Regions from separate parts of the Kitasatospora sp. NPDC056327 genome, predicted to be linked through region 1. Evidence: riboswitches for the same ligand, from Rfam matches in the RefSeq annotation. Region 1 holds a riboswitch; each other region holds the start of a gene.
The links. Region 1 has a riboswitch for cobalamin ahead of ACFCX4_RS12650 (hypothetical protein). Riboswitches for the same ligand answer to the same signal wherever they lie in the genome.
Positions count from the first base shown of each region.

Region 2: linked by a shared signal. The riboswitch ahead of ACFCX4_RS04665 (CoA-acylating methylmalonate-semialdehyde dehydrogenase) and the one ahead of ACFCX4_RS12650 (hypothetical protein) in region 1 are both predicted to bind cobalamin.
Region 3: linked by a shared signal. The riboswitch ahead of metE (5-methyltetrahydropteroyltriglutamate--homocysteine S-methyltransferase) and the one ahead of ACFCX4_RS12650 (hypothetical protein) in region 1 are both predicted to bind cobalamin.
Region 4: linked by a shared signal. The riboswitch ahead of ACFCX4_RS20695 (cobalamin biosynthesis protein) and the one ahead of ACFCX4_RS12650 (hypothetical protein) in region 1 are both predicted to bind cobalamin.

Region 1 is NZ_JBHJRC010000066.1:4,058-10,597, forward strand. Features, by position in the region: gene ACFCX4_RS12645 (ferric reductase-like transmembrane domain-containing protein) at 1-840, opposite strand, end outside; cobalamin riboswitch at 1,124-1,280, shown strand; gene ACFCX4_RS12650 (hypothetical protein) at 1,508-2,404, shown strand; gene ACFCX4_RS12655 (cysteine synthase family protein) at 2,401-3,423, shown strand; gene ACFCX4_RS12660 (ATP-grasp domain-containing protein) at 3,420-4,748, shown strand; gene ACFCX4_RS12665 (MFS transporter) at 4,741-6,018, shown strand; gene ACFCX4_RS12670 (class I SAM-dependent methyltransferase) at 5,987-6,540, shown strand, end outside.
Region 2 is NZ_JBHJRC010000017.1:32,861-39,458, forward strand. Features, by position in the region: gene ACFCX4_RS04655 (CbtB-domain containing protein) at 46-270, shown strand; gene ACFCX4_RS04660 (CbtA family protein) at 288-1,157, shown strand; cobalamin riboswitch at 1,366-1,556, shown strand; gene ACFCX4_RS04665 (CoA-acylating methylmalonate-semialdehyde dehydrogenase) at 1,763-3,262, shown strand; gene ACFCX4_RS04670 (acyl-CoA dehydrogenase family protein) at 3,259-4,407, shown strand; gene ACFCX4_RS04675 (enoyl-CoA hydratase/isomerase family protein) at 4,407-5,480, shown strand; gene mmsB (3-hydroxyisobutyrate dehydrogenase) at 5,477-6,361, shown strand; gene ACFCX4_RS04685 (enoyl-CoA hydratase) at 6,358-6,598, shown strand, end outside.
Region 3 is NZ_JBHJRC010000005.1:50,932-59,465, forward strand. Features, by position in the region: gene ACFCX4_RS01590 (adenosylcobinamide amidohydrolase) at 1-679, opposite strand, end outside; gene metE (5-methyltetrahydropteroyltriglutamate--homocysteine S-methyltransferase) at 879-3,218, opposite strand; cobalamin riboswitch at 3,391-3,556, opposite strand; gene ACFCX4_RS01600 (peptidoglycan DD-metalloendopeptidase family protein) at 3,784-4,665, shown strand; gene ACFCX4_RS01605 (FHA domain-containing protein) at 4,781-5,524, shown strand; gene ACFCX4_RS01610 (serine/threonine-protein kinase) at 5,521-6,861, shown strand; gene ACFCX4_RS01615 (hypothetical protein) at 6,965-7,378, shown strand; gene ACFCX4_RS01620 (peptidoglycan-binding domain-containing protein) at 7,407-7,877, shown strand; gene ACFCX4_RS01625 (sirohydrochlorin chelatase) at 7,998-8,534, opposite strand, start outside.
Region 4 is NZ_JBHJRC010000140.1:30-8,563, reverse strand. Features, by position in the region: gene cobO (cob(I)yrinic acid a,c-diamide adenosyltransferase) at 1-512, opposite strand, end outside; gene ACFCX4_RS20705 (putative cobaltochelatase) at 519-2,663, opposite strand; gene ACFCX4_RS20700 (cobyric acid synthase) at 2,660-4,174, opposite strand; gene ACFCX4_RS20695 (cobalamin biosynthesis protein) at 4,171-5,139, opposite strand; cobalamin riboswitch at 5,220-5,431, opposite strand; gene ACFCX4_RS20690 (alpha/beta hydrolase family protein) at 5,609-6,724, shown strand; gene ACFCX4_RS20685 (hypothetical protein) at 7,204-8,478, shown strand.

The DNA of each region.
Region 1 (6,540 bases):
CGGCAGCGCCCGCGCCCCGCCGGCCCCCGGTGCCCCCAGCCGCTCGGCCCGCCGGGCGGGCCGCAGCAGCCGGACCAACAGCAGTACGGCGAGCGGCACTTGCAGCAGCCACACGACGGTGCGCGGCCACTCGCCGTACCAGACGTTGGTCCCGTAGAGCAGCGTGTGCCAGACGCTCAGCACGTAGACGACGATCACGAAGCGGTGCAGCCGGCGCCAGGTGTTCGGCCCGATCCGGTGCCGCACGTAGAACAGCAGGCCGAGTGGCACGGCCAGGTAGAGCGCGCCCTGCCCGAGCGGGATGGCGGTCCGGCCGGTGCCGGAGTCGTACCAGCCGGGCACGAAGCTGTCGGCGAACCCCGACCAGAGCCGGTCGCCCCACGTCGACTCGGCCTCGTAGCGCACGAGTTCGGCCGCGAACAGCAGCGCGTGCGCGAACATCAGGGCCGTCGTGGTCAGGCTCGTCGTGCGGTGCCAGCGCTCCAGGGTCTGCCGCGCGACCGGTAGCCGGGCGGGCCGCGGCCCGGACAGCAGCAGCCCGAGCACCACCGTCCCCCACGCCCACAGCAGCCCCGACCAGCCGAACGCCTGGCTCAGCAGGTACATCCAGTACGTGCCCGCGTCGTCCATGAACGGCATGACCGCCACCGTCGCCGAGGTGCCGGCGTTCATCCGGACGTACAGCAGCAGGAACACCGCCGCGGTGACGCCGAACGCCGCGCCCGCGTCGGGCAGTGCGGCCCGCAGGTCGGAGCGGAGGGCGACGCGTTCGGCGGGCCGTCGTCCGGCGGCGGGCGGGGCGTCCGGACCGTCGCCCCGCGGCGTCGTCTCAGGCAGCATCGTGGACCTTCCGGAACGGCGGGACACCGTTTGACGGTGTACAGCGGGAGGTGGGTCGAACAAGTGTGACGGAGGGGTTCCGCCTTGCCGAGCCCGTATCCGGCCAGAGTGACACGTGCGCCGCCGGTCCTTCCGCCGCAGCGCCCCGACGCCCCGGCCCGCGGACCGACGGCATTCGGACAACCGTGCGCGCGCGCTCTGCCACCGGAGCGCGAGCCCCCGTATGCTCGTGTCCGCAGCTGGTTCGCGCCTCCTGTCCGACCCGACCTCGGCAGCGCGACGCAAGAGGGAACCCGGTGGGAAACCGGGACTGTCCCGCAGCGGTGAGTGGGAACGAAAGCCGTCAACAGCACCGGGACCGGGCTCCGCCCCGGCCCGGCAAGCGACGGCCGGTAGGCGTGCGCCGCCCCCGGCGCACCGGCCCACGAGTCCGAAGACCTGCCGCTGCGCCCGCACCCCCACGTGCGGGCTGTGCACGGTGACCTCGTGGACCGGGTCGGCGGTACGGACGGCTGCGCAGCGTGCGACGACGCGCCGTACCTTCCTCCTCCGGGTCGTCACGCGGGGCTCGGAACGAGGAGGAGTACGTGTCCGTGACCGCGCGAGTTCCGCCCGCCCGCACCGGGCGCCGGCCGACCCGCCGTCCGGCGGCCCGGGTGGTGCCCCGGTGACCCCCACCGGAGGGGCCCGGCCCGCCCCGCCGCCGGGCGGCACGGTCTCCGGTGTCTGCCACGGCACCCTGGGCGAGCTGTACCAGGGGCCGCTGCACGCCGGCCCCCGGCCCGACATCGCGGTGGTGTCGTTCCCCGTCGACCGCCACTCCTGGGTGCACTTCACCCCGGGGACGGACCCACCGGGGCCGCTGCCGCTCGGGGAGAAGGCCGCGACGGCGGCCCGGCTGTTCCTGGAGCGCTTCGGACTGACCCTGCCGCCGGGCCGCTGGTGCGTGCACTCCGACCTCACCGTCGGTGTGGGCATGGCGAGTTCGACCGCCGACATCGTGGCGACACTGCGCTGTCTGTTCCGGATCTTCGCGCTGCCGTACGACACCGGGGTGGTGCTCGCCGTGCTGCGCGAGATCGAGCGCGCGGACAGCGTCTTCCTCGACGAGTTCGCCCTCTACCTGAGCGGCCGGCACCGGGTGGTGCGGCGGATGGGCGCCGGAATCGGCTTCCACACCGCGTACATCACCGAGCCCGGGACGGTGGACACCGCCGCCGTCACCGACCTGCTGCTCGGGCACTACCGGCGGCACGGCGAGGAGTACCGGCGCTGCCTGACCGACCTGCTGAAGGGCTTCGCCGCGGGCGACCCGGCCGCCGTCGCGCGGACGGCCACGGTGAGCGCCACGCTCTCCCAGCAGGTCCTCCCCAAGGCCACGTTCGACGAACTGCTCGCCCACCGCGAGGAGTTCGGCGCCGACGGGATCTTCGTCGCCCACACCGGCTGCCTGATCGGCTACCTGCTCCCCGGACGCCCCGACGCCGCGCTCAAGTCGGACCTGTCCGCGTTCTTCCACACGCTCGGCCACCAGTGTTCCTTCGCCCAAGGAGGCTACAGGTGATCCACCCCCACATCGCCGACGCCCTGAAGGTCCCCGATCTCGTCCGGCTCACCGACGGCCTCGTGCTGGTCCGGTTCGAGTCGATGAAGATCTACTCGGCGCTCGCCGCCGTCCGCCACCTGCTGGAACGCGGCACCGTCCACCCGGGCCAGACCCTGGTGGACAGCTCCAGCGGCATCTACGCCTACGCGCTGGCGCTCGCCTGCCACCGCTACGGCATGCACTGCCACATCGTCGCCTCCACCACCGTCGACGCCACCACCCGCGCCCAGCTGGAGATCCTCGGCGCCACCGTCGAGCAGGTCGTGCCCTCCCGCGACCTCAAGCTGGACCAGGAGCTGCGGGTGCGGCGGGTGCGCGAACTGCTGGCCGTGCACCCGGACTGGCACTGGATGCGGCAGTACCACGACGACATCCACTACCTCGGCTACCACGACGTCGCCGACCGGATCACGGCCGCCTTCCCCGGCGCCGCGCTGACCGTCGTCGGCGGCGTCGGCTCCGGTGCCTCGACCGGCGGGGTGGCGACCCGGCTGCGCGCCTTCGACCCGTCGGTGCGGCTGGTCGGGGTGCAGCCCTTCGGCAGCGTCACCTTCGGCAGCCAGGGGCACCACGACCCGGAGGCGATCATCGCCGGGATCGGCTCCTCCATCGTCTTCGACAACGTCCGCCACCACCTCTACGACGGCATCCACTGGCTGGACTTCACCCACGCGATGGCGGGCGCCGTCGCCCTGCTGCGCGACCACGCCGTCTTCGCCGGGCTGTCCACCGGCGCCGGCTACCTGGCCGCGACCTACGAGGCGCGCCGCCACCCCGACCGGCTGCACCTGGTGATCGGTGCCGACACCGGTCACCGCTACGTCGAGCGCGTCTTCGCCCGGCACGCCGAAGCCCCCGACCCGGCCGCGTTGAAACCGGTCGAGGTCTCCGCCCCCGAGGAGATGTCCATGCCCTGGTCCACGATGGCCTGGCGGCGCACCGCGTGCCCGCCGCACCCGAAGGAGCGGGCGGCATGAGCATCGTCTGCCTGGAGTCGCTCACCTTCGGCCTCGGTCACCTGGTGCGCGCCGCCGACGCGCTCGGTGAGCGGCTGACCCTGCTCACCCGCGACCGGTCCTACTACACCTACGAGCTGGACCGGCTGCCGGCCGACGCGCTGGACGTCGTGGAGACCGAGACCTTCGACGTCGACGGCCTCACCGCGCTGCTGGAACGCTCCCCGCGGCCGCGCGGCCTGATCAGCTCCACCGACACCTGGACGCTGGTCGCCGCCGAACTCGCCGAACGGCTCGGCCTGCCAGGCCTCGACCCGGCCGTGCTGCGGCTGACCCGCGACAAGTCGGCGGTGCGCCGCCGGCTGTACGAGGCCGGGCTGACCCGCGGCCGCGCGGTACCGGTCACCGGGGCCGGCCCGGAGACGGCGGAGGCAATCCTCAAGGAGCCCGGCCTGCCCGCCGTCCTCAAGGACACCGCGGGCACCGGCAGCCAGAACGTCTGGCTGGTGCGCGACCCGGCGGAGCTGGACGCCGTCCTCGCCGAGGCCGCCGGGCGGGAGTTCCGCGGCCGGCTGTTCGCCGAACCGTACTTCGCCGGGCCGGTGTACAGCGCCGAGACGCTCGGCTGGGACGGCCGGACCAGGCTGCTGGGCGTCTCCAGCCGGCTGATGTCGCCCGAGCCGTACTTCCGCGAGGAGATCACGGCGTTCCCGGTGGCGTTCCCGGAGCCGCGCCGGGCGGCGCTGGAGCGGTGGCTGGGCGACGTCCTGGCCGCCGTCGGCTACACCGACCGCTTCGCGCACGTGGAGTTCGTGCTGACCGCGGACGGTCCGGAGGTCGTCGAGATCAACCCCCGGATCGGCGGCGCGCTGGTCGGCGAGGGCCTGTGCCGCGCGCTCGGCGTCAACGTGTACGAGGCGCTGGTCGAGGCCGCGCTCGGCCGCCGGCCCGCGCTGATGGACGCCGAGCCGCCCGGTGGCCCCGCCGTCGCCTTCGTCCTCGGCTACCCGGCCGCGCCCGGGGTGTTCACCGGTGTCGCCGGGCTGGAGCGGCTGGCCGGCCTGCCCGGCTCGCCCGCCTGGTACCCGGTCAGGGCGCCGGGCGACCTGGTCGAGCACCTGGCCGACAGCCGGGGCTACGCGGGCATCGTCTACGCCGAGGGCGACACCGCGGAGCTGGCCACCCACCACGCGGTCGCCGCCGCCAACGCCCTGCGGGTGCTCACCGAACCGGCCGGGCCCACGTCCGCGCCCGGGCCCGTTCCGGTGCTCGGGCCCGCGCCCGACCCCGCGCCCGCCCCGGGGGCCGCCGGTGAGGGCGGGGGCGGCGGGGCCGACGGTGGCTGAGCGCGCCGCCGGCCCGGCCGGGCTGAGGGCCGCCCTCGGCACGCTCGACGGGCCGCTGCGGTTCCTGCTGCTCAGCTCGTTCCTGATCCCGCTCGGCAGCTTCATGGTGCTGCCGTTCATGTCGGTCTTCCTGCACGAGCGGCTCGGCATGGGCCTCGGCACGGTCGGCGTCGTGCTGGCGGCGGCCTCCCTCGTGCAGTTCTCCGGCGGCATCGCCGGCGGCGCACTGGCCGAGCGGATCGGCCTGCGGCACACCATGCTGTGGGCACTCACCGTCCGCACGGCGGGCTTCGTCGGCCTGCTGCTCGCGCTGCGCTGGCCGCCGCTGGCGGTCGGCGCGCTCGTGCTGACCTGCTGCGGCGCCGCACTGTACCTGCCCGCCAACAAGGCCTACCTGGTACGGGGCGTCGACGACGAACGCCGGCCGGCGTTCCTGTCGGCCGGCAACGCCGCCCTCAACGCGGGCATGGCGGTGGGGCCGCTGATCGCCGGGCCGTTCGTGCTCTCCTCGCCCGGCTACCTGTTCCTCGCCGTCACGGCGCTGTTCGTCCTGGTCACCGCCGGCCACGCGGCCCTGCCCGCCGGGTCGGCGCCGAAGCGCGCCGACGCACCGGGAACCGGACAGGGCCTGCTGGCCGGGCTCGCGGTGCTGCCGTTCGCGGCCAACGCGCTCGCCTTCTACCTGTACTTCCACTTCCAGCACTTCCTGGCGATGTACGCGGTCGAGCAGGCCTCCGGCACCTTCTACAGCCTGGTGCTGCTGCTCTGCTTCACCCTGGTCGTGGTGGTGCAGCCGCTCGCCTCCGACGCGATCCGGCGGATGCCCTACCCGGTGGCCCTGGCGGCCGGCTTCGCCGGGCTCGCCGCCGGGCTGGCCGTGCTCGCCGCCGGCACCCGGCCCGCGCTGCTGGCGGGCGGGGCGCTGATCACCCTGGGCGACATCGTGCTCTTCCTCAAGAACGACCTGGAGGCGCTGGCCCGCAGCCCGCGCTCGGACGCCGTGGTCTTCGGGCAGCAGCGGCTCGGCGCCGGACTCGGCGCCTGCGCCAGCGGCATCCTCGGCGGACAGCTCTACGGAATCTCCGAACGGGGCGGCCACACCGGCCTGTTCTGGCTGCTCGCCGCCGCCCAGTGCCTGCTGCTGCCCCCGCTGCTGCTCGCGCTGCGCTCCCGCGCGGCCGGGACCGACCCCCAACCGCACCCCCAACCGCACGACGACGAAGGAGCACTGAGGCCGTATGACACGGACGGGCGGGTTCCAGGACGATGACTTCTGGACCGAGTTCCACGACTTCCTGTTCTCCGAGCAGCGCCACGAGCAGGCCGAGCAACTGCTCGGCTCCTCCCCGCTGCTGGACCTCCCGGCCGGTTCCCGGGTGCTCGACCTCTGCTGCGGGCCCGGCGTGTTCAGCGTCCCGCTGGCGCGCCGCGGCCACGCGGTCACCGGCGTCGACCTCAGCGAGCCCATGCTGGAGCGGGCCCGGCGGCTCGCCGAGGAGGCCGGCGCCAAGGTGACGTTCGTCCGGGCCGACGCGCGCGCCTACGAGGCGCCCGGCGAGTTCGACGTGGTGCTCAACATGTTCACCTCCTTCGGCTACTTCGAGGACCCCGCCGACAACGCCCGGGTGCTGCGCACCATGCACGACAGCCTGACGCCCGGCGGCACGCTCGTCCTCGACCTCGCGGGCAAGGAACTGCTGGCCCGCCGGGTCACCCCGCCGAAGGTGGTGCGGCGCGGCGAGGACCTCGTCGTCCAGACCGACACGGTGCTGGACGACTGGGCGCGGCTGCG
Region 2 (6,598 bases), on a different contig from region 1:
GAGCTCCACCGAACGGGACGCGTGTTTCCCCCAGGAGGTCCTGCCATGGCCCAGTCCGTCCTCTCACCCAGCCTGCCCGCGGGCGGCTCCGCCCCGGCCGCGCTGCCGATCCGCGCCATCCTGCCCTGGGCGCTGTTCCTCGGCACCCTGATGCTGGTCCTGCTCTACTTCGTCGGCGCCGAACAGGGCGCCACCTCCCTCATCTCCGGGGCCACCGTGCACGAGTGGGTGCACGACGGCCGCCACCTGCTCGGCTTCCCGTGCCACTGAGCGGAGACCGGGCACCGATGAACAACTCCGCAACCGTCTCCTCGGGCACCGTCGGAAAGCTGCTGCTGCGGGGCCTGATCGCGGGCCTGATCGCCGGACTGGTGGCCTTCGTCTTCGCCTACACCGTCGGCGAGGGCCCCGTCTCGGACGCCATCGCGCAGGAGCAGTCCCAGTCCGCCGGCGCCGGGCACCACCACGGCGAGGCGGCGGAACCCGCCGGCGACCACGCCGACTCCCACGGGGCCGCCGGCACCGCCGACGCCGCCGGCTCCGGTGACGAGGAGGAGGAACTGGTCAGCCGCGACCTCCAGTCCACCGCGGGCCTCGCCACCGGGGTCCTGGTCTACGGCGTCGCCGTCGGCGGCATCGCGGCGCTGGCGTTCTGCTTCGCCCTCGGCCGGATCGGCCGGTTCGGCCCCCGGGCCACCGCCGCGCTGGTCGCGGGCGCCGCGTTCGCCACCGTCTACCTGGTGCCGTTCCTCAAGTACCCGGCGATGCCGCCCGCGGTCGGCAACCCGGACACCATCGGGAAGCGCACGTCGCTGTTCTTCCTGATGATCGCGCTCAGCGTGCTGATCGGTGTCGCCGCGGTCATCCTCGGCAGGCGCCTGGCTCCGCGTCTGGGCACCTGGAACGCCGTCGTCGCGGCCGGTGTCGGCTACGCCGCGGTGATGGCGCTGCTCGCGCTCGTCCTGCCGTCCAACGACGACGCGATCCCGGACGGCTTCCCGGCCGGGCTGATGTGGGACTTCCGGCTCGCCTCGATCGGTCTCCAGGCCGTGCTGTGGACCGGGTTCGCCCTGGTCTTCGGCGCCCTGGCACAGCGGGCCCTCACCCCCGCCGCGCCCGTCGGGGACCGCACGGCCGCCCCCGCTCCGGCGGTCTGACGGACAGTTCCGGAAAGCGCACGGTTCGACCCTGCCGAAGGCGCGCCGGCGGGGTCGAACCGTGCGCTTTCCCGCTTTCACGGCACCTGCCCGTCGCCCCGCCCGCCGGAACCGGAACCGGGGCGGGACGTCCGGTGACGGGTGACGGGTGACGGGTGACGGGTGACGGGCGATGGAAGGCGGGAGGCGGGTGGCGCTCTGGACTTACTAGGACGTCCGACTATATGGTCGTGGACAAGGCCCGCAGTGCAGGGAAGCCGGTGTGAATCCGGCACGGTCCCGCCACTGTGACCGGGGAGTTCGTCGCCGCAGTACCAGCCACTGGCCGCTGGCCGGGAAGGCCGGGCGACGCGCGCCGATCCGGGAGTCAGGATACCGACTGCGGGTGTTCCGTGTTGTCCACGAGGATGGAGCAAACACGCATGGCACCGGTCTGCGCTCTTCCCGACCCTGGTGATCCTGCGACGGCCGCGGCCCGCCCGTCACCCTGACGGCTCGCCGCGCCCGGCAGCCCCCACGCCCGCGCCCGCCCGGGCGCCGTGCGGGCGGACGCCGTGCGCCCCTCCCTCGGATCCTCCTGACGCCCTGACGAGAGCAGGTTCGTGATGGTCCGTGAACTGCACCACTTCATCGCCGGCAAGCCCGCCGCCGGCACCTCCGGCCGCTTCGGAGACGTGTACGACCCCAATACCGGCCGCGTCCAGGCCCGGGTGCCGCTGGCGTCCCGCGCCGAGGTCGAGGCCGTGATCGCCGACGCGGAACAGGCCCAGCCCGGCTGGGCGGCCTGGAACCCGCAGCGCCGCGCCCGGGTGCTGCTGCGCTTCCTCCAACTCGTCGAGCAGGAGCGGGACGGGCTCGCCCGGCTGCTCTCCGCCGAGCACGGCAAGACCGTCGCCGACGCCCACGGCGACCTCCAGCGCGGCCTGGAGGTCGTCGAGTTCGCCGCCGGGATCCCGCACCTGCTGAAGGGCGAGTTCACCGACAACGCCGGGACCGGCATCGACGTGTACTCGATGCGCCAGCCGCTCGGCGTCGTCGCCGGCATCACCCCGTTCAACTTCCCGGCGATGATCCCGCTCTGGAAGGCCGCACCGGCGCTGGCCTGCGGCAACGCCTTCGTCCTCAAGCCCTCCGAGCGCGACCCCTCGGTGCCGCTGCGGCTCGCCGAGCTGTTCCTGGAGGCGGGACTGCCGCCGGGCGTGCTGAACGTGGTCAACGGCGACAAGGAGGCCGTGGACACCCTGCTGGAGGACCCGCGGGTCCAGGCGGTCGGCTTCGTCGGCTCCACCCCGATCGCCCAGTACGTCTACGCCACGGCCGCCGCGCACGGCAAGCGCGCGCAGTGCTTCGGCGGCGCCAAGAACCACATGATCGTCATGCCGGACGCCGACCTCGACCAGGCCGCGGACGCGCTGATCGGCGCCGGCTACGGCTCCGCGGGCGAGCGCTGCATGGCGATCTCGGTCGCCGTACCGGTGGGGGAGGAGACCGCCGACGCCCTGGTCGCCAAGCTGGTCGAGCGGATCGGCGCGCTCCGGGTCGGCCGCTCGGACGACCCGGAGGCCGACTTCGGACCGCTGGTCGGCCGGGACGCGCTGGAACGCGTCCGGGGCTACCTCGACCTCGGCGTCCGGGAGGGGGCCGAACTCGTCGTCGACGGCCGGGACTTCCGGCTGGAGGGGCACGAGGACGGCTACTTCCTGGGGGCCTCGCTCTTCGACCGGGTCACACCGGACATGCGGATCCACCGCGAGGAGATCTTCGGCCCCGTGCTCACGGTCGTCCGTGCCGCCGACTACGAGGAGGCGCTGCGCCTGCCCAGCGAGCACGAGTTCGGCAACGGCGTGGCCATCTACACCCGCGACGGCGACACCGCCCGTGACTTCACCCGCCGCGTCGACACCGGCATGGTCGGTGTCAACGTGCCGATCCCGGTGCCGATCGCCTACCACACCTTCGGCGGCTGGAAGCGCTCCGCGTTCGGTGACCTCAACCAGCACGGCCCGGACTCCGTCCGCTTCTACACCCGCACCCGCACGGTGACCTCCCGCTGGCCCTCCGGGGTCAAGGAGGGTGCCAGCTTCACCATCCCCACGATGGGCTGAGCGCCGTGCACGATCTCGACCAGGAACAGCGTGCCGTCGCCCGGGCCGTCCGGGCCTTCGCCGACGAGCACCTCGCCCCGCACGCGGTGGAGTGGGACCAGGCCAAGCACTTCCCCGTCGACGTGCTGCGCAAGGCCGCCGACCTCGGCCTGGGCGGCGTCTACGTCCGGGAGGACGCCGGCGGATCAGAACTCACCCGGCTGGACGGGGTGGTGGCCTTCGAGGCGCTCGCCACCGGCTGCCCCTCGATCGCCGCCTACCTGTCGATCCACAACATGGTCGCCTGGATGGTCGACCGCTACGGCACCGACGGGCAGCGCCGCCGCTGGCTGCCGGGGCTCTGCGCGGCCGAGCAACTGGGCAGCTACTGCCTCACAGAGCCGGGGGCCGGCTCGGACGCCGCCGCGCTGAGCACCCGGGCCCGGCGCGACGGGGACCACTACGTCCTGGACGGGGTCAAGCAGTTCATCTCCGGCGCGGGCACCTCCCGGGTCTACCTGGTCATGGCCCGCACCGGCGGCCCGGGACCGCGGGGCATCTCCGCCTTCCTGCTGGACCGGGAGGACCCCGGGCTGTCCTTCGGCCCGAACGAGCGGAAGATGGGCTGGAACGCCCAGCCCACCCGCCAGGTGGTCCTGGACGGCGTCCGGCTGCCCGCCGACCGCCTCCTCGGCACGGAGGGGGAGGGCTTCCGGATCGCCATGAGCGGACTCAACGGCGGCCGGCTCGGCATCGCCGCCTGCTCGCTGGGCGGGGCCCAGAGCGCGCTGGAACGCACCATGACCTTCCTCGCCGAGCGGGAGGCGTTCGGCACCCGGCTGCTCCACGCCCAGGCGCTCCAGTTCCGGCTGGCCGACATGGCCACCGAACTGGAGGCCGCCCGGGCCCTGGTCCGGCGGGCCGCCGACGCCCTGGACCGCGGCGACGCCCGCGCGCCGCAGCTGTGCGCGATGGCCAAGCGCCACGCCACCGACACCGGCTTCGAGGTCGCCGACTCCGCGCTCCAACTGCACGGCGGCTACGGCTACCTGGCGGAGTACGGCATCGAGAAGATCGTCCGCGACCTGCGGGTGCACCAGATCCTGGAAGGGACCAACGAGATCATGCGCGTCATCGTGGCCCGCGGCCTGACCGGAGCCGCGTGATGGGGAACAGCGCCACCGACCAGGTCCTGGTCCACCGCGAGGGCCGGGCCGGACTGATCGTCCTCAACCGGCCGTCGGCCCTGAACGCCCTGACCCACGCCATGGTGGGGCGGATCGCGCAGGCCCTGGACACCTGGGAGCACGACGACCGGGTCGCCACCGTCGTCATCACCGGAGCCGGCGACCGGGCCTTCTGCGCCGGGGGCGACATCGTCGCCATCCACCGGGCCGCCACCGGCGGCGACCCGGCCGCCGTCGAGGAGTTCTGGCGCGACGAGTACCGGCTCAACGCCCGGATCGCCCGCTACCCCAAGCCCTACGTCGCGGTGATGGACGGCATCGTGATGGGCGGCGGGGTCGGCGTCTCCGCCCACGGCAGCGTCCGGATCGTCACCGGGCGCACCCGGGTCGCGATGCCGGAGACGGGCATCGGCTTCGTCCCCGACGTCGGCGGAACCTATCTGCTCGCCCTGGCGCCCGGCGAACTCGGCACCCATCTCGCCCTCACGGCAGGATCGGCCGGTGCGGCGGACGCCCTGCTCTGCGGCCTCGCCGACCACTTCGTCCCCGCCGAGCGCCTTCCCGCCCTGCTCGACGACCTGGCCGAATCGAGTGTCCACGACGCCCTCGCCCGGCACGTCGCGCCGGCGCCGCCCGGCGTGCTGGCCCGGCAGCGCGAGTGGATCGACGACTGCTACGCGGCCGACAGCGTCGAGGAGATCCTCGGCCGGCTCGGCGACAGCGGCGAGCCCGAGGCCAGGAAGGCCGCCGACCGGATCGGGGCCAACGCGCCGACCGCGGTCAAGGCCACCCTCGCCGCCCTCCGGCGGGCCCGTGCCCTCGGGCCGCTGGAGGCCGTGCTGGACCAGGAGTACCGGAGCTCCTGCGCGGCGCTGGCGACCCCGGACCTCGCCGAGGGGATCCGGGCCCAGGTGATCGACAAGGACCGCACTCCGCACTGGAACCCCGCCACCCTGGACGCCGTCGGACCCGCCGCGGTGGCCCGCTGGTTCGCCCCGCTGGGCGAGCGCGAACTCGGCCTCGCCGACCTCACCCCCCTGGAGCGCTGGTGACCCTCACCGTCGGATTCGTCGGACTCGGCAACATGGGCGGCCCGATGGCCGCCAACCTCGTCGGGGCCGGGCACACCGTCACGGGGTACGACCTCGTGCCGGAGGCCGTCGACCGGGCGGCCGGGTACGGCGTCCGCACCGCCGCCACGGCCGCCGGGGCCGCCGCGGACGCGGACGTGGTGTTCACCATGCTGCCGAGCGGGCGCCATGTCCTGGAGGTCTACCGGGAGCTGGTCACCGTCACCCGGGGCGCGCTGTTCGTGGACTGCTCGACCGTCGCGGTCGGGGACGCGCGCGTCGCCGCCGACCTGGCCCGGACCGCCGGGCACCGGGCCGTCGACGCGCCGGTGTCGGGCGGCGTGACCGGGGCCGGGGCCGCCGCCCTGACCTTCATGGTCGGCGCGGAGGACGCGGACTTCGCCGCGGTCGAGCCGGTCCTCGCCGCGATGGGCCGCAAGGTGGTCCACTGCGGCGCCTCCGGTGCCGGGCAGGCCGCGAAGATCTGCAACAACCTGATCCTCGGGATCTCGATGATCGCGGTCGGTGAGGCGTTCGTCCTCGGCGAGAGCCTCGGTCTGAGCCACCAGGCGCTCTTCGACGTCGCCTCCACCGCCTCCGGTCAGTGCTGGGCCCTCACCAGCAACTGTCCCGTCCCCGGGCCCGTCCCGACCAGCCCCGCCAACCGGGACTACGCGGCGGGCTTCGCGGCCGCCCTGATGGCCAAGGACCTCGGCCTCGCCGCCGACGCCGCCACCGCGCACGCGGTCCCCGCGGAACTCGGCAGCAGGGCGGCGGAGCTGTACGCGCAGTTTGCTGCCGGAGGGGGCGCGGGCCTGGACTTCTCGGCGATCGTCACCACTCTCAGGGAGGCCCGCGCGTGAGCGACCACGAAACGATCCTGGTGGCGCGTGCGGGCCGGGTCGGCCTGATCACGCTCAACCGGCCGGAGGCGCTCAACGCGCTCAACACCCGGCTGATGAACGAGGTCGTGGCCGCGGCCACCGCGTTCGACCGGGACCCGGAGATCGGCGCCCTGGTCGTCACCGGCTCGGAGAGGGCCTTCGCGGCCGGCGCGGACATCAAGGAGATGCGCTCGCTGGAGTTCGTCGACGCCTACC
Region 3 (8,534 bases), on a different contig from region 1:
GCTCGGCTCCCTCCAGGACGGCCCGGTGAACCGCCCGGGCCAGCCGGGCGCCCCAGCGCGACCGCGGGCCGCCGAACGGATCGGCCGCCTCCTGCGGCCGGGGTGTCCGCACGGCCACGCAGACCGCGTCGGACGGCGTCCCGGAGCACGCGTACCCGGCGTCCAGGAGCGCCTGCACCTTGGCCTCGGTGACGGTCGCCAGGAGGTTCACCAGACCGGCGTCGGCCACCGGTGCCGGCACCACGGCGAGGACGTTGATCGTGCCGGGGACGTACGGACCGGGCACTTCCGCAGCGGCCGGCCCGGGCGCCGCCGCCCAGACGGGAACCCCGATGCCGGTCGTCACCAGGGCGACGGCGCCGCCGTCCTCGGCCCAGGTGCAGTCGTCGACCTCCGCCGCCGTCATCAGCCCGACGCCGGGCCCGCGCAGCCCTTCGGCCGCTGCCAGCTCCGCGAGGTGCCGGTCGGGGTCCATCCGCCCGTAGCCGGGCCTGACCTGGGCGTTCAGCACCCACTCGCGCTCACCCAGCCCCCCGCCCAGCACCGCGCTGCTGACCATCCGCCAGCCCGGGCCGGCCTTCCAGACCAGCAGATGGCGGCAGGAGCCGTCCTCCGACCGCGCCGCCCGCAGGACGGTGGGCAGACGGGCCCCGGGCAGGAAGCCGTTCGCGTTGATCACCCCTCGGGGTCGGAAGTCCGGTCGGTCCGCTCCTCCCACCGGGTCCGGCAGCTCACCGGCCCGGCGGGCACCCGGGGATCCTAACCGGCCGCGGAGTCCGCGCGGCCCGCGGACTCCGCGGCTCGGGCCGCGGCTCGGGGCGAGGACCCGGACGAGGACCGGGCCGGGGGCGGGCTGACACCGTCCCCCGGCCCGGGGATCAGCCGACGGGCCTGCCCGCGGCTCCGCCCGCCAGCTCCGCCCGCAGCAGGCGGGCCGCGGCCACCAGGTTCTCCAGGGAGGCACGGGTCTCCGGCCGGCCGCGGGTCTTCAGCCCGCAGTCGGGGTTCACCCACAGCCGCTCCGCCGGGATCGCCGCCAGCCCGGTGCGCAGCAGCTCCACGACCTCCTCCGTGCCCGGCACGCGCGGCGAGTGGATGTCCCACACCCCCGGTCCCACCTCGCGCGGGTAGCCGGCGGCGGCCAGCTCACCGGCCACCTCCATGTGCGAACGGGCGGCCTCCAGGGAGATGACGTCCGCGTCGAGCTCGTCGATCGCCGTCATGATCGCGCCGAACTCCGCGTAGCACATGTGGGTGTGCACCTGGGTGTCGGCACGGACGCCGGAGGTCGCCAGCCGGAACGCCTCCGTCGCCCACTCCAGGTAGGCCGGGCGGTCGGCGGCCCGCAGCGGCAGGGTCTCGCGCAGCGCGGGTTCGTCGACCTGGACGACGGCGGCGCCCGCGGCCTCCAGGTCGGTGACCTCGTCGCGCAGGGCCAGCGCCACCTGGCAGGCGGTGTCGGCGAGCGGCTGGTCGTCGCGGACGAAGGACCAGGCGAGCATGGTGACCGGGCCGGTCAGCATGCCCTTGACCGGCCGGTCCGTCAGGCCCTGGGCGTAGCGGAACCAGTCGACGGTCATCGGGTGCGGGCGGGAGATGTCCCCGGCGAGCACCGGCGGGCGCACGTAGCGGGTGCCGTAGGACTGCACCCAGCCGTGCCGGGTGGCCAGGTAGCCGGTGAGCTGTTCGGCGAAGTACTGGACCATGTCGTTGCGCTCGGGCTCGCCGTGCACCAGGACGTCCAGCCCGGCCTTCTCCTGGTGGGCGACCACCTCGCGCACCTCGGCCTCCATCCGCTCCCGGTAGGCGGCCGCGTCGATCCGCCCCGCCGCCAGATCGGCGCGCGCCACCCGGAGTTCGGTGGTCTGCGGGAAGGAACCGATCGTGGTGGTGGGCAGCAGGGGCAGGCCGAGGCGGGCCCGCTGGGCCACGGCCCGCTCGGGGTAGGCCCGGGCACGGCGGGCGTCGTCGGGGGTGACGGCGGCGGCGCGGGCCCGGACGGCCGGGTCGCGGGTGATCGGCGACGCGGCGCGGGAGGCCAGGTCCGCGCGGTTGGCGGCGAGGTCGGCGGTGATCGCGCCGGTGCCCTCGCGCAGGCCGCGGGCGAGCAGGGCGACCTCCTCGGTCTTCTGCTTCGCGAAGGCCAGCCAGCGGGCGATCTGCGGGTCGACCTCCCGCTCCAGGCCGGCGTCGAGCGGCACGTGCAGCAGCGAGCAGGACGGGGCGACGTCCACCCGGTCCGCGAGACCGAGCAGGGTCGCCAGGGTGGCCAGCGACCTCTCCAGGTCGTTGATCCAGACGTTCCGGCCGTCGACGACCCCGGCGACCAGGCGCTTTCCGGGCAGGCCGCCGACGGCGGCGAGGTCGTCCAGGTTCGCGGCGGCCGGGCCGGTGAAGTCCAGGGCCAGACCGTCGACCGGGGCCTTGGCGAGGACGGGCAGGGCCTCGCCGAGGCGGTCGAAGTAGCTGGCCACCAGCAGCTTCGGACGGTCGGTGAGCGCGCCGAGGTCACGGTAGGCGCGGGCGGCGGCGTTCAGCTCGGCGGGGGTGCGGTCCTGGACCAGGGCGGGCTCGTCCAGCTGCACCCAGTGCGCCCCGGCCGCCCGCAGATCGGCGAGCAGTTGCGCGTAGACCGGCAGCAGCCGGTCCAGCAGGGTGATCGGCTGGAAGCCGGCGGCCACGCCGGGCGCGGGCTTGGCGAGCAGCAGGTAGGTGACCGGGCCGACCAGCACCGGCCGGGCGTCGTGGCCGAGCGCGCGCGCCTCGCGCAGCTCGCCGACCGCCTTGGCCGGGTTCGCGGCGAACACCGTGTCCGGCCCCAGCTCGGGGACCAGGTAGTGGTAGTTGGTGTCGAACCACTTGGTCATCTCCAGCGGCGCGACGTCCTGGGTACCGCGCGCCATGGCGAAGTACCCGTCCAGCGGGTCGGCCTCGACCGCGGCGCGGTGGCGGTCCGGGATCGCGCCGACGGCCACCGAGGCGTCCAGCACGTGGTCGTAGAGCGAGAAGTCCCCGGTGGGAACCTCCCGGATTCCCGCCGCGGTCAGCCGCGTCCAGTTCTCCCGGCGCAGACCGGAGGCCGCGGCCAGCAGGGCGTCCGCGGTGACCGTGCCCCTCCAGTAGCCCTCGATGGCCTTCTTCAGCTCCCGGCCCCGGCCCTGCCGGGGGTAGCCGTGCACGGTGGGCAGCGTCGCCGCAGCTGCGGACTTCGTCGTCAAGGGGACTCTCCTTCGCGAGTCTTGCTCCTCCAGTGCCCGATGACGGCACGAGTGCGCGAAGGGGACGACAACCCGCACGGACGCCCGAAAGGCTCCGCAGGGTGTGCACGCCGACCCGCCCACGAGGTCATCGGACAGCCGCGCGCGGACGATCCGCGGGCGGGCAGCGGGCAGGTCTTCGGACTCGCGGGCACACCCGCCCTCGTCGAGGGCGGACACCTACTGGCCGTCGCTTCCCAGACCCGGCCCGGGCCCAGTGCGTATGACGGCGGTCGTTCCCGCTCACCGCTGCGGGGCAGTCCCGGACTGGCCGATAGGCGTCACCGGGTTCCCTCTTACGACGCCCCGCCTGGCGGACGGGGCGAACCAGCTGCGGGCACCACCCTAGAGGCAAACCCGCGACCACGGCACCACCATTCACCACGATGTCCGCCGCACGGGGCGGCCCCACCGGGGCCACCGCCCACCGGAGTCCGGACGCCGACCGGGGTCCCGACCGCCGCACCCTCGGTGTTGCGAGGTGGTACCGGCCCCGGGCGGACCCGACCGGACGAGGGGGTAGAGAATGAGAAACCGTTTCCACGCGTGGTGGCGGTCAGGCGTGCTGATGGCCGTCCTGGGGGTCCTGCTCACGGCGTTCCCCGCCGGACCGGGCGCCGCGACGGCCGCCACGCGGCCGGCGCCGCCGGCCTTCCAGCTGCCGTTCCCGTGCGGCACCACCTGGGAGCTGCACACCTACGGCGGGGACCACAGCCCGGCCCTGGACATCTTCGTCGAGGGCAACACCGGGTCCGACGGCCTCCCGGTACTGGCCTCCGCCGCGGGTACGGTGTCCGCCACGTACTGGGACAACGGCTCCGGCAACACCGTCCAGATCAGCCACGGCAACGGCTGGTTCACGGCCTACTACCACCTGATGGACGCCCCGGCGACCTACGTGAAGAAGGGTGACCCGGTGACGCCGTCCACCCCGATCGGCAGGATCGGGAAGACCGGCCGGGCCAACGACTGGGCGCATCTGCACCACGAGCAGCGCTACGCGCCGACCGGCGACTTCACCTACGAGAAGGACCGGGTGCCGGCCCGCTTCGACGGCGTCGAGTACAGCGGCCTGCAGAAGTCCTGGCCGAAGGTCACCAGCCGCAACTGCACCGGTGGCCCGGCCGCGGCCTGGCAGGACTGTCCGTCCGGCAGCGTCTGCTTCTACTCGGGGGCCGACGGCACCGGTACGGTCTGCCGCTCGGCCGTCGACGAACCCGCCAGCACCTGCGGCCCGCGCCGGTCGTACTTCAACAACGGGACGGAGGAGCCCGGCGCCGACCACGTCCAGGTGTCGTTCCGCGAGGGCGGCGGCCAGTGCCTGCACTACGGCTGGGCCGAGGGCCGGGGCAACCTCCCGGCCGGCGGACGGACGATCGACTCCTTCCGTTGGCGCGGCGAGTGCTGAGCCGACACCACCGCGAAACCTCGCGGCTCCCGGGCTCCATGACCGATCGTTACAGGAACGTTTGATTCCGCTCGCTACCCTTTCCCCGACCGCTGCACGGGGGAGGGGAAGCGGCATGCACAGCATCATCGTGGTGCCCGGGCCCGGAATGGTCCCGGCCGAGCGGCTCCGACTGTCCCCGGGAGAGACCCTCCGGTTCGGCCGGGCCGTCACCGGGGACGCCGCGCCGGGCCTGGGCATCCCGCACGGCGGCGTCTCCCGCACCGCCGGCGAGATCGGTGCCACCGGCACGTACTGGACGCTGAGCAACCTGAGCCGCACCTCGACCTACGTGGTGGAGAACCCGGAGGGCGCGGGCGAGCACATCAAGGTCGCACCGGGCCGGCTGGCCGCGCCCGTCCCGTTCGAGTTCGCCCGGCTCGTCCTGCCGGCCGTCTCCGAACTGCTCAGCCTCGACGTCTGGGCACCGCGCCACGACTACGCCGACCGCGACGCGCCGGCCGGGCCGGACCGTGAACCCACCCTGCTGGCGTTCCCGCTCGACCGCACCCGGCGCTACTTCCTGGTGCTCGCCGCGCTCTGCGAACCCCGGCTCCGGGGCGAGCCGCACGCCCTGCCGCCCACCGTCGACCAGGTCGTCGAACGCCTCCGCCCGCTCTGGCCGTCCGCCAACCGCGCCGCCGTGCAGTGGAACATCGACTACCTGGCCGTCAAACTGCGGCTCAAGGCCGGACCCGAGAGCGCCTCCTCCGGTCCGCGCCTGGTCGGCAAGAAGGACGCGCTGGCCTCCCTGGCCCTGCGGTTCGACCTGGTCCGCGAGGAGGACCTCGCCCTCCTCTCCCCCGGGCACGCACGGTGAACCTGCCGTCCGGCCCCACCGGTGCGCTGCCCGTCCCGGAGGGCTACCGGATCGGCGCCTGGCGGGTCGACCGGCTGCTCGGCAACGGCTCCTTCGGCAGCGTGTACGCGGCCCGCCGGGCCCTGCCGAGGCCCGGCCTGCCCTCGCGCGCCGCGCTCAAGTTCCTGCCCACCGGCACCCGGACCCCGCGCCAGCTCCGCCACCTGCGCGACCTCGCCGACCGGGAGACCGAGGTGCTCAGCCGGGTCAGCGCCTCACGGCTGATCCGGCTGTACGAGATCCTCGCCGTCGACGAACCCGGCCGGCCCGAGCTCGACGGCTCCACCGTCCTCGTGCTCGAAGAGGCGGACTGTTCGCTGGACGCCCTGCTCGCCGAGGACCGCACCCCCCGGTCGGGCCCCGCCCTGCTCGCCCAGATCTGCGAGGGTCTCGCCCAACTGCACCGCGCGGGCTGGGTGCACGGCGACCTCAAACCCGGCAACGTCCTGCTGATGCCGGACGGCACCGCACGGCTCGCCGACTTCAACCTCGCCGCCGAACTCGACGGCACCCACGCCTACGCGCCGCCGTTCGCCACGCCCGACTACACCCCGCCGGACCTGCTCTGGGCCGAGATCGGCGAGCGCGGCCGGCAGATCCGCCCGACCGCCGACATCTGGGCCTTCGGCGTCCTCGCCCACCTCGTCCTCACCGGCACCCTGCCGCTGCCCGGCGCGACCCCCGCCGCCCGCCGGGAGGCCGCGCTGCGCTACGCCCGGGGCGAGGAGGAACTGCGGATCTCCCCCCGGCTGCCGCTGCTCTGGCGGGACATCGTCCACGACTGCCTGGCCCGCCGCCCCGAGGACCGGGCCCGGCACAGCACCGCCTCACTCCACCTCCGGGCCCGCACCGCGGCGGCCGGCCGGCGGCCGCGGCGCCCGCTGCTGCCCGTCCTGCACCGGCACCGCCGCCCGCTGATCGCCGCCGCCGCGACCGGCCTGCTGGCGGGCCTGCTCGGCCTCGGCATCGACCGCGACCCCACCGGTTACGCCCGCTGCGGGCACGGCACCGTCTGCTTCTTCGCCGAACCCGACGGGCGCGGCGAGATGTGCGCCTGGGTGGACGGCTACGAGGACTGGACGCAGGGCGGCCTCGCCTGCCGCTGGACCGCCGATCGGCCGCCCCGGTCCGTCTACAACAACGGCCAGAGCTTCGAGGAGGGCGCCCTCCTGGTCGACGTCCGCTACTACGCCGGCCCCGACCGGCAACAGTTCCTGGGCTGCGTCGGCCGCGGCGAGCGCCGCAACCTCGGCGCCGACGAGCGGCCGCGCTCGCACACCTGGGTCCCGGACTGCTGACCGGCGCCTCCCGGCCCGCCCTCGGACCTACGAGGTACCGCCCACCCGGCTCCTGGCCCACCATCGGGGCACGAGATCCCCGACCGGAAGGAGCCCCGCCACCATGCGCCTCAAACGCTCGCTGCTCGCCCTGGCCGGCACCGCCGCCCTGGCCCTCACCACCCTGGGCACCGGCACCGCCGCCCACGCCACCACCGCCTCACCCGGCCCGAGCGTCTCCCCGTACGTGAAGCCCCGAGCCCTGGGCGTGGGCGTCCCCATCGCCTGCCCCACGGGCAGCCTCTGCGTCGGGGCCTGGGACGCCGACGCCAGTGTCTGGAAGGTCTTCGACCTCGACGCCTGCAACCGCTACTACCTGTCCTACTTCAACGACTCTGGCTGGTACTTCGACAACCAGACCGGCGGAGTCACCTCGACGTTCTACGGCCGGAACAGCAACGTGCTGAGGACCTTCACGCCCGACTCCACCCGGCACGACCTCGACTGGACCCCCGTCTGGTCCATCCGCAACTGCTGACCGGTACCGTCTCCCGAAAGGCAGGACCATGGGAACGAAGACGAACGCACTGACCCGCGCCCTCGTCGGCATCACCGCCCTCGCCGGACTCGCCGCGGGCGGCCTGGCGGGTGCGACCGCCGGCACCGCGGCCCCCGCCCAGCGGCCGAGCACGTCGGTGAGCACGACGACGACCGCCCTGAACGCGGTGGTGAACCTCGGCCTGAGCGCCACGCAGGCCAAGTACGTCCAGTGCTACCTCAAGGCCGGCTGGGGCTACGGCGGCGCGCTCGACGGCGAGCTGGGCCCCGACAGCTGGAAGGCGATGCAACGCCGCCTCGCCTCGGGGTACGGCTACACCGGTTCGATCGACGGCATCGTCGGTCCCGGCACGGTGTCGGCCCTGCAGCGGCGGCTCGCGGACGGGTTCGGGTACGGCGGCGCCGTCGACGGGGTCGCGGGACCGGGCACCCAGGCCGCGTTCAAGGACTACGCCAACACCCAGGCCAGGCACTGCTGAACCGGCCGGCGCTTCCGCAGGCCGCGCCCGGCCCCGGGCCTCCTGCCGACCCCGGCCCACCGCAGCGCCGGCGGGCCGGGGCCGGTTGCCCTCCGTCGCCCCGGCGGCCCCGGGCGGCGCTCAGGGCGCACCGCCCGGGGCCGCCGGGGGCGCGACGAACGGGCGCCCCTCGCCGTGCTCGTGGCCATGGCCGTGCTCGTGGGAGTGCAGGTGCGGGTGGCCGTGGCCGTGACTGTGGCCGTGCGGGTGGTGCCCGCCGTGGCCGTGCTCCCCGCCCGGGCCGTGCGAGTGCGCGTGGCCGTGGCCGTCGGCGGCGCCGAGCCCGGCGGCGCTGCCGTCGTCGCCGGAGTCGCGGAAGAGCCGCCGGGCCGCGGCGGCCCTGGCCTCCAGCACCGCCCCGATCGCCGCGGGGGTGAGCAGCGGGCCGGCCGGCAGCAGCTCCGGCCCGGGGGGCGCGGCGAATCCGGGCGGCACCGGATCGGTGAACGCCGCCGGGAGCACCGCCACCCGCTCGGCGCCGAGCAGCCCGCACCGCCGCACCGCCTCCGCCAGGTCGGGGTCTGCGCCGGTGAGGGCCACCTCGACCAGCCGGTGCCGGCCGTAGCAGCGCACCAGGCGGGCGATCCGGAACAGCTCCGCGTCCTCGAACGGATCGCC
Region 4 (8,534 bases), on a different contig from region 1:
GCCTCGGGCGCGTACCGGCCGGTGATGACGACGTGCTGGCTGCCCGGCCGGTCCTTCAGCACGGCCACCACCTCCTCCGGGTCGACCCAGCCCCAGTGCATGGGGTAGGTGAACTCGTCCAGCACGTAGAAGCGGTAGGTCTCGGCGGCGAGGTCGCGCTTGACCTGCTCCCAGCCCTCCTTGGCCGCCGCCTCGCTGTCCATCTCCTGCTCGGACGAGCGCTGGATCCACGACCAGCCGGAGCCCATCTTGTGCCAGTCGACGGTGCCGCCCTCGCCGGAGGCGCCGAGCACCCGCAGCGCGTTCTCCTCGCCGACCTTCCACTTGGCGGACTTCACGAACTGGAACACCCCGACCGGCCAGCCCTGGTTCCAGGCGCGCAGCGCCATGCCGAACGCGGCGGTGGACTTGCCCTTGCCCGGACCGGTGTGCACGGCGGTGATCGGCAGGGTACGGCGCTGGCGGGTCGTCAGGCCGTCGTCGGGGACGCTCTCGGGAACACCCTTGGGCATGTCGGCTCAGGCCGCCTTTCGCGTAGCGGTGGTGGCCGGACGGCTCGTACCGCCCGGACGGCTGTCGCGGACGAGCGAGGCGACGCCGTCGGCGCGCAGCTCGTCCAGGGTCACGGCGGTGGCGCGCAGCCGGGAGGCCAGGGTGCGCGCCAGACCGAGCCGGACCGGGCCGGACTCGCAGTCCAGCACCACGCTCGCCACGCCCTGCGCGGCCAGCAGCCCGGCCGCCCGGTGCGACTGCGCGACGGCGTCCCGGCCGCCGCCGGTGGCCCGGCCGTCGGTCACCACGACCAGCAGCGGCCGGCGGTCCGGGTCGCGCAGCCGCTCCACCCGCAGCACCTCGTGGGCGCGCAGCAGACCGGCCGCCAGCGGGGTGCGCCCGCCGGTGGGCAGCGACTCCAGCCGGGCCGCGCCGACCTCCACCGAGGAGGTGGGCGGCAGCGCCAGCTCGGCCGAGGAGCCCCGGAAGGTGATCATGCCGATCTTGTCGCGGCGCTGGTAGGCGTCCATCAGCAGCGAGAGCACCGCGCCCTTGACGGCGGTCATCCGCTGCCGGGCGGCCATCGAACCGGAGGCGTCCACGACGAACAGCACCAGGTTGGACTCCCGGCCCTGGCGCACCTGCTCGCGGAAGTCGTCCTTGTGCAGCACCAGGGCCCGCGAGTCGCGGCCGCGGGCCACCTGGTGCGGCGCGGCGGCGCGCAGGGTGGCGCTCAGGTGCAGCCGGGCGAGCCGGCCGCGCGGACGGCGGGCCCGGACGGTGTGGCCGCCGTCGGTCTCGGCGGGGGAGCGCCGGCCCTGGGCGCCCCGCCCGGTGCCGTCCACCGCGAACAGCCGGGTCCGGTACGGGTCGCCGGCCGCGACCGGCGCCGTCTCGCGCCCGGGGGAGGGGTGCTGGGCCGGCACCGGCTGCGGAGCGGCCTCCCCGGCCCCGCCGGAGTCCGCGGGCTCCTCGGGGCCGGTCGCCCCGGCCTCCGGCGCCTCCGGGCCGGCGGACGGCTCGGGCGCGCCGCCACCGGGGCCGTCGGGACCGCCGTCCTGCGGGCCGTCGCCGTCGGGACCGTCCGGACCGCCCTCCGGGTCCGGGTCCTCCTCGGGCCCGGAGCCCTCCGCGGCCTCCGCCGGCTCCGGCTCCTGCCGGGCCTGCTCCTCCAGCACCCGGTCCAGCTGCTCCTCGTCCAGCCCCGGCGCGTCGAAGGGGTTGCGCCGGCGGCGGTGCGGCAGCGCCAGCTGGGCGGCCTTGCGGACGTCCTCGGCCTGCACCTCGGTGCGCCCCGCCCAGGCGGCCAGCGCCACGGCGGTGCGCGCCATCACGATGTCCGCGCGCAGTCCGTCCACCTCGAACGCCGCGCAGACGGCGGTGATCTGGCGCAGCGCCGTGTCGGTCAGCTCCACCGCGGGCAGCAGCTCCCGCGCGGCGGTGATCCGGGCCGCGAGGGCCAGCTCCTCCGCGGCGAACCGGGCGGCGAACGCGTCCGGGCCGGCGTCGTAGGCGAGGCGGCGGCGCACCACCTCGGCGCGCTCGGCCGGCTCCCGGGTGGCGGCGATCTCCACCGTCAGGCCGAACCGGTCGAGCAGCTGCGGCCGCAGCTCGCCCTCCTCCGGGTTCATCGTGCCGACCAGCAGGAAGCGCGCCGCGTGCCGCACCGACACGCCCTCGCGCTCCACGTAGGAGCGGCCCATCGCGGCGGCGTCCAGCAGCAGGTCCACCACGTGGTCCTGCAGCAGGTTCACCTCGTCGATGTAGAGCACGCCCCGGTGCGCCCGGGCGAGCAGCCCCGGCTCGTAGGCCTTGACGCCCTCGGCGAGCGCCCGCTCCAGGTCCAGCGAGCCGACGATCCGGTCCTCGGAGACGCCGACCGGCAGCTCGACGAGTTGGGCGGGGCGTTCGGCGGACGCCGCGCCGGCGTGCGCGCCGTCCGGGCACTGCGGGTCCGGGGCGGCCGGGTCGCAGGCGAAGCGGCAGCCGTCGACGGTCGCGATGGACGGCAGCAGGCCGGCCAGCGCCCGCACCATGGTCGACTTGGCGGTGCCCTTCTCTCCGCGCACCAGCACGCCGCCGACCGCCGGGGAGACCGCGTTCAGCAGCAGGCCGAGCCGCAGGTCGGACATGCCGACGATCGCGGTGAACGGGTAACGGACGTCACTCATGCAGGCTCTCCAGGGGCTCCGGGCGGCAGGAACGGCAGCGATCCGGCCGCCGGCACCCCGCCCTCGATCAGCTTCCACAGCGCGTCGGTGTCCGCGTGCTCCTCGATCAGTTCGCCCAGCCGGTCCAGCCGGGCCTCCCGCGCCGCCGCGAACGAGGTGTCCGGCGCGGGCACGAACGCGCGGCCGGCCGCCGTGGCGACCTCGCGCAGCAGGGCGCGCCGGAAGCCGTCGTTCTCCAGCGCGCCGTGCCAGGTGGTGCCCCACACCGAGCCCGCCCGGCAGCCGTCCAGGAACGCCTCGCCGCCCTCGGCGGTGACGATCCCGTGGTGGATCTCGTAGCCCTCGACGCGCTCCCCGTAGGCCTCGCCGACGGGCCGGCCGAGCACCTTCTCCGCGCCGAACCGCACGTGCGCCGGCAGCAGCCCGAGGCCGTCCACCGCGCCCGCCCGCGACTCGACGCCGTCCACGATCGACCGGGCCAGCATCTGGTAGCCGCCGCAGACGCCGAGCACCGGCAGCCCGGCCGCCGCCCGCGCCCGCAGCACCGGCTCCAGGCCGCGCTCGCGCAGCCAGGCCAGGTCCGCGACGGTGGCCCGGGTGCCGGGCAGCACGACGAGGTCGGCGTCGGCCAGCTCCTCGGGCCGGGTCGCCCAGCGCACCAGCACGCCGGGCTCCTGGGAGAGCGCGTCCAGGTCGGTGAAGTTGGACAGCCGGGGGAAGCGCAGCACGGCCACCCGCAGCACGTCCGCGCCGTACGGGCCGCGTGCGGCGGTCCGGTCGACGACGGTCGACAGGTCCAGCGAGTCCTCGGCGTCCAGCCACAGGTCCGCCAGCATCGGCAGGGTGCCGAGCACCGGACGGCCGGTCAGCCCGAGCAGCATCTCCAGGCCGGGGGCCAGCAGCCGGGCGTCGCCGCGGAACTTGTTGACGAACCAGCCGGCCACGTGCCGCTGGTCCTCCGCCGACAGCAGCGCCAGCGTCCCGTACATGGCCGCGAACACGCCGCCGCGGTCGATGTCCCCGACCACGACGACCGGCAGCCCCGCCGCGGTGGCCAGGCCCATGTTGGCGATGTCCCGGTCGCGCAGGTTGATCTCGGCGGGGGAGCCCGCGCCCTCGCAGACCACCACGTCGAAGCGGCCGCGCAGGTCCGCCAGGCACTCCAGGGCGCGCTCCAGCAGCACCGGCTTGCGCTCGCGGTAGTCCAGCGCGCCGACCTCGGCGACCGGCCGGCCCAGCAGCACCACCTGGCTGCGGCCGTCCGCGCCGGGCTTGAGCAGCACCGGGTTCATCGCGGCCTCCGGCTCCACCCGGGCGGCCTGCGCCTGCATCGCCTGCGCGCGGCCGATCTCCGCACCGTCGGCGGTGACGAAGGAGTTCAGCGACATGTTCTGCGCCTTGAACGGCGCGACCGCGACGCCCTGCCGGGCCAGCCAGCGGCAGATGCCGGCGGTCACCACGCTCTTCCCGGCGTCCGAGGTCGTCCCGGCGACCAGCAGTGCCCCGCTCATGTCCTGCCCCTTCTCCCGCCCAGCGCCGCCCGGAGCAGCAGGTGCCCGGCGACGGTCGTACCCAGGGCCAGCGCGCTCACCCGCCGGGAGAGCACGCAGGCCCGCTCGATGTCGTCCACCCCGACGGGGCGCAGCTCCCCGCCCAGCACCGGCCGGTGCTCGACGCGCTCGCCGTACCGCAGCGTGCCGCCCAGGCGCACGCCCACCGCGCCCGCGAAGGCCGACTCGGCCTGACCGGCGTTCGGGCTCGGGTGCGCGGAGCCGTCGCGCCGCCAGACCCGCCAGGCGGTGCGCGGCTCGGGCGCGGCGGCGACCGCCAGCAGCGCGGTCAGCCGCGCGCCCGGCCAGCCCGCCACGTCGTCCAGCCGGGCCGAGGCCCAGCCGAACCGGGCGTGGCGGGGCGAGCGGTGACCGACCATCGCGTCCAGGGTGTTCACGGCGCGGAAGGCCAGCAGACCGGGGGTGCCCGCCAGGCCGCCCCAGACCAGGGCGTTGACCACGGCGTCGGCGGTGTTCTCGGCGACCGACTCGACGACCGCGCGGGCCAGCTGCTGCTCGTCCAGCGCGCTCGGGTCGCGCCCGCACAGGTGCGGCAGCCGCTCCCGGGCCGCCGTGAGGTCCCCGGCGGTCAGTGAGCGGCCGACGGTGCGGGCCTCCCGGGTCAGCGAGGTGCCGCCGAGTACCGTCCAGGTCGCGGCGGCGGCGAGTGCGGCCCGGCCGAGCGGACGGCGGGTCAGCAGCCGGTCGGCGGCGAGCGCGCCGGCCGCGACCGTACCCACGCAGAGCGCGGTGTAGGCGGTGCCGGCGCCGCGGTGGTCGCGCCAGAGGAGGCGTTCGAGGCGGCCGGCGGCGGTGCCGAAGGCGGCCACCGGGTGGCCGCGGCGCGGATCGCCGAACCGGGCGTCGGCCAGGTAGCCGGCGACGGCGCCCGCGCCGAAGACGGCGGCCCGGGTCAGCGGGCGCACGTCGGCAGCGGGCGGGGGAGGGGCCGGCCGGGCGGGGCAGCCTGCATGGCGTGCGTGTCCTCACTCAGGGTCCGCGCCCTGGATCGACGAACCGGGGGCGAGAGTCTCCTGGCTTCCGGGTCGGACGCGCTCCCGGGCCTTCCAGCGGCTTCTGACGGCGCGCCGTGGCTTCTTCCGGTCGTGCTCCCCGGTGACAGTGGCGGGACCGCGCCGGACTCGCACCGGCTTCCTCTGCATGCCTCCGTATTGGCTGAAGGATCCCATCACGGGCCCGAACCGGGAGTCAACCGAGGTCACGGAGGGGTTGGTCACAGCCTCCGGCGGCCCGCCGGGGCGGTGTGACCTTCGTCCCGGAACAACCCGTACGGCCGTGTCCTGCTGGCCGCGGCCCGCCGCCGCGAGTGGACTGGGCTGAGCAGTGGGTTCCAGACACCGAGGGGTCCCGGCACCGAGCCATCGGGGAGCGAGTATGCGTTGGGGAATCGCGGCCACCGCGGCGGCCGCCGCCGTCGGCACCGGGGCGGCCGTCCTGGTGATCGGCCGCCGGGCGTCCGAGCGGATGGTCCGTCCGGCGGCGGGCGTCCGGGAGCGGACCGGCCCGGTGCTGGTCCAGAGCCTCGGCGCGGGCCGGGTCACGCTCACCCGCGGTCCGGAGAGCGAGCGCCCGGGCCGCTGGGCCGTCGAGTGGGGCGAGGACGGCCACGCGGTCGTCGAGGAGGTGCTGCACGCCGACGAGCGGGGCGTCACCCGCCGCCTGGTCCGCGCCGACCACGGCACCCTCACCCCCGGCACCGAGGTCCGTCTCTCCCCCCGGGTGTACCTCGGGGACCCGTCCGCGGCGCTGGGCCTGCCGTTCGCCGACACCGCCGTGGAGGGCGAGCTGGGCGCGATGCCCGCCTGGCGGCTGGCCGGCAAGCGCGGCACCTGGGTGATCCTGGTGCACGGCCCGGACGACGACCGCCGGCAGGCCCTCCCGGTGCTGCCCGAACTGCGGAGGCTGGAGCTGCCCGCGCTCGTGGTGACCTACCGGGGCGACGCGGGGGCGCCCGCCTCCCCGGACGGTCTCGGCCACTTCGGCGAGACGGAGTGGCGCGACGTCGAGGCGGCGGTCCGGACCGCCCTGGACGCCGGCGCGGGCCGGGTCGTGCTGTACGGCTGGTCGCTGGGCGCCACGATGGCCCTGCAGACCGCCGCCCGCTCGGACCTCTCCCCCGCGATCAGCAGCCTGGTGCTGGACTCGCCGGTGCTGGACTGGCCGGCCACCGCCCGCCGGGACGCCGCCCGGGCGGGCTTCCGCGGCGCCGCCGCCGAACTCGGCGCACTCGCCGCCCAGGGCCGCACCGGGGTGGATCTGGCCGACTTCGCCCGCCTCGCCGAGGGCACCGACCTGCGGGTGCCGACCCTGGTGCTGCACGGCCCGGACGATCCGGTGGCCCCGTTCGCCGCCGCCGAGCGGCTGGCCCGCAGCCGTCCGGACGTCGTCAACCTCCGGCCGTTCCCCGGCGGTGGCCACGCGGCCCTGTGGAACACCGATCCGGACCGCTACGCCGAGACCCTCCGCCGCTGGCTCACCCCCTTCTGCTGAACCCGCCCGCGCCCCCGCCCGCCCCGCCGGGAGCGGGCGGGCGCCGGGGGCCGGCGCAAGGCGCCCGGGGTGACCGCGGACGGAACAACGGGCGTCCGCACCCTCCCACCTGGCATGGACCCGCCACACGGTTCCGGCCAGCCGGTTTGGCCCCCGTTGCCCGATCTTGTCGAGCCCCCGCGCCCCGCGCCCGCCCCCGAGCGGACAACCGGATGTGACAGATGGCCGGTACAAGGGGAAGACTGCTCGACGTGACGTCTCGGAACCCGCGCGACCGTGATGCCCCGCTCCCGCCGACGATCGGTACCGGTGCGACGGTTACCCGTCTCCCCGGAACGGCCCACCGCCCCGCCGGCGCCAGGCCGGGGGCCCCGGGCGTACCCCGCCGACGAGGCCCCGCCCCCGCACCCGGCCGAGGCCGCGTCCCCGTCCCGGAGGGCTTCCCGGCCCCCGCCGAGCTCGCCCCGCTGGCCCGCCGCATGCTGGTCGACGCCGTCCGGATCGCCCGCTGGGCCGGCGATCTCGACGAGGTCGACAAGCGCGGCGAGCTGCTCCCCGACGACGCCCGGGCGGCCGGCCGCGCCCTCGCCATGACGGTGGGCGCCGCCGCCAAGGCCTGGGGCCAGGCCCTGCTGGTCGGCCTGGTCGAGGCCAGGGACGGCGGCGCCGGCTCCGGTTGGCGCCTGCACGCCTGGGAGCACGACGACGAGGCGGTGGTCCGCGGCTGGTCAGCCCTGTTCGACGCCTGGACGCTGCTCGCCCCGGTGCCGCCCGCCGCCCTGCGCGGCGTGTTCGCGGTGCTCGCCGGGCAGGCCGTCGACCAGGCCCCGCAGCTGCTGTCCTTCCTCCATCTGGTGGACGGCCCGGTCGCCGACATCGAGCTGCTGGAGCTGCTGCGGCGCGGTCTGGACGAGCGCCGGGTGGGCGGCGGCGAGGGCACCTTCGGCCTCTCGCCCGTCCCGCACGCGGCCTCCGCCGTCTCGGCCGTCCGCGGCACCTGCCGCGAGCCGCAGATCGACACCCCGGCCGCGCCGGCCGACGTCGCCGCCGTCCTGGACTGGATGCTCGACGGCCTGGCCGCCGTCGGCGCGCTGACCCGCGCGGACAACGCCGCCGAGCTGTCCCGGCTCGGGCACTGGGCGGTGCGGGCCAAGCTGGAGGAGATCTGCACCGTCGCGCAGACCGCCGCGGGCCACATCGAGCAGAGCGCGCTGGAACTGCTGAGCGCCTGCGCCGACTACTCGCCCGGCCCGGCCCGCGCCGAGTACCGGGCCTGGCTGGCCGCCCGCCCGGCCGACCGGGCGGTGGCCGAGCTGCTGGAGGCCGCGCAGGGCGAGGACGCGCTGGTGCGCGGCCTGGCCTTCGAGGCGCTGCGGGTGGCCGGAGTGACCGCCGAGCAGGCCGTCCGGGCCGCCGTCGACGAGGCGGTGCTGCGCCCGTACGCGCTGCTGTGGCTGGCCGAGCGCTCGGACGAGGGGGTCTCCCCGGCCGACGTGCTGGGTGCGGAGGACGCCGCCTGGCTCTGGGTGGACACCGCCGCGGCCGTCCTCGACCACGGCGAAACGGAACTCCTGGTCGGTCACGTCGAGGGCGCCTCGGCCGGCGACCCGGTGCGGCTGTTCGCCCGCGCCCGGCAGTCCGGCCACCCCAGGGCGGCCTCGGTGCTGACCGCGGTCTCCGGGGTCCACCCGGACCCGGGCGTGGCCCGGGCGGCCCGCCGCTCGGCGTTCAGCGTGCACCGCGGCGGCGCGTAGCCGCGGCGCCGCCGCGCACCGGGTGCCGGAACGACTCTGCACCCTCCCGCGTACGA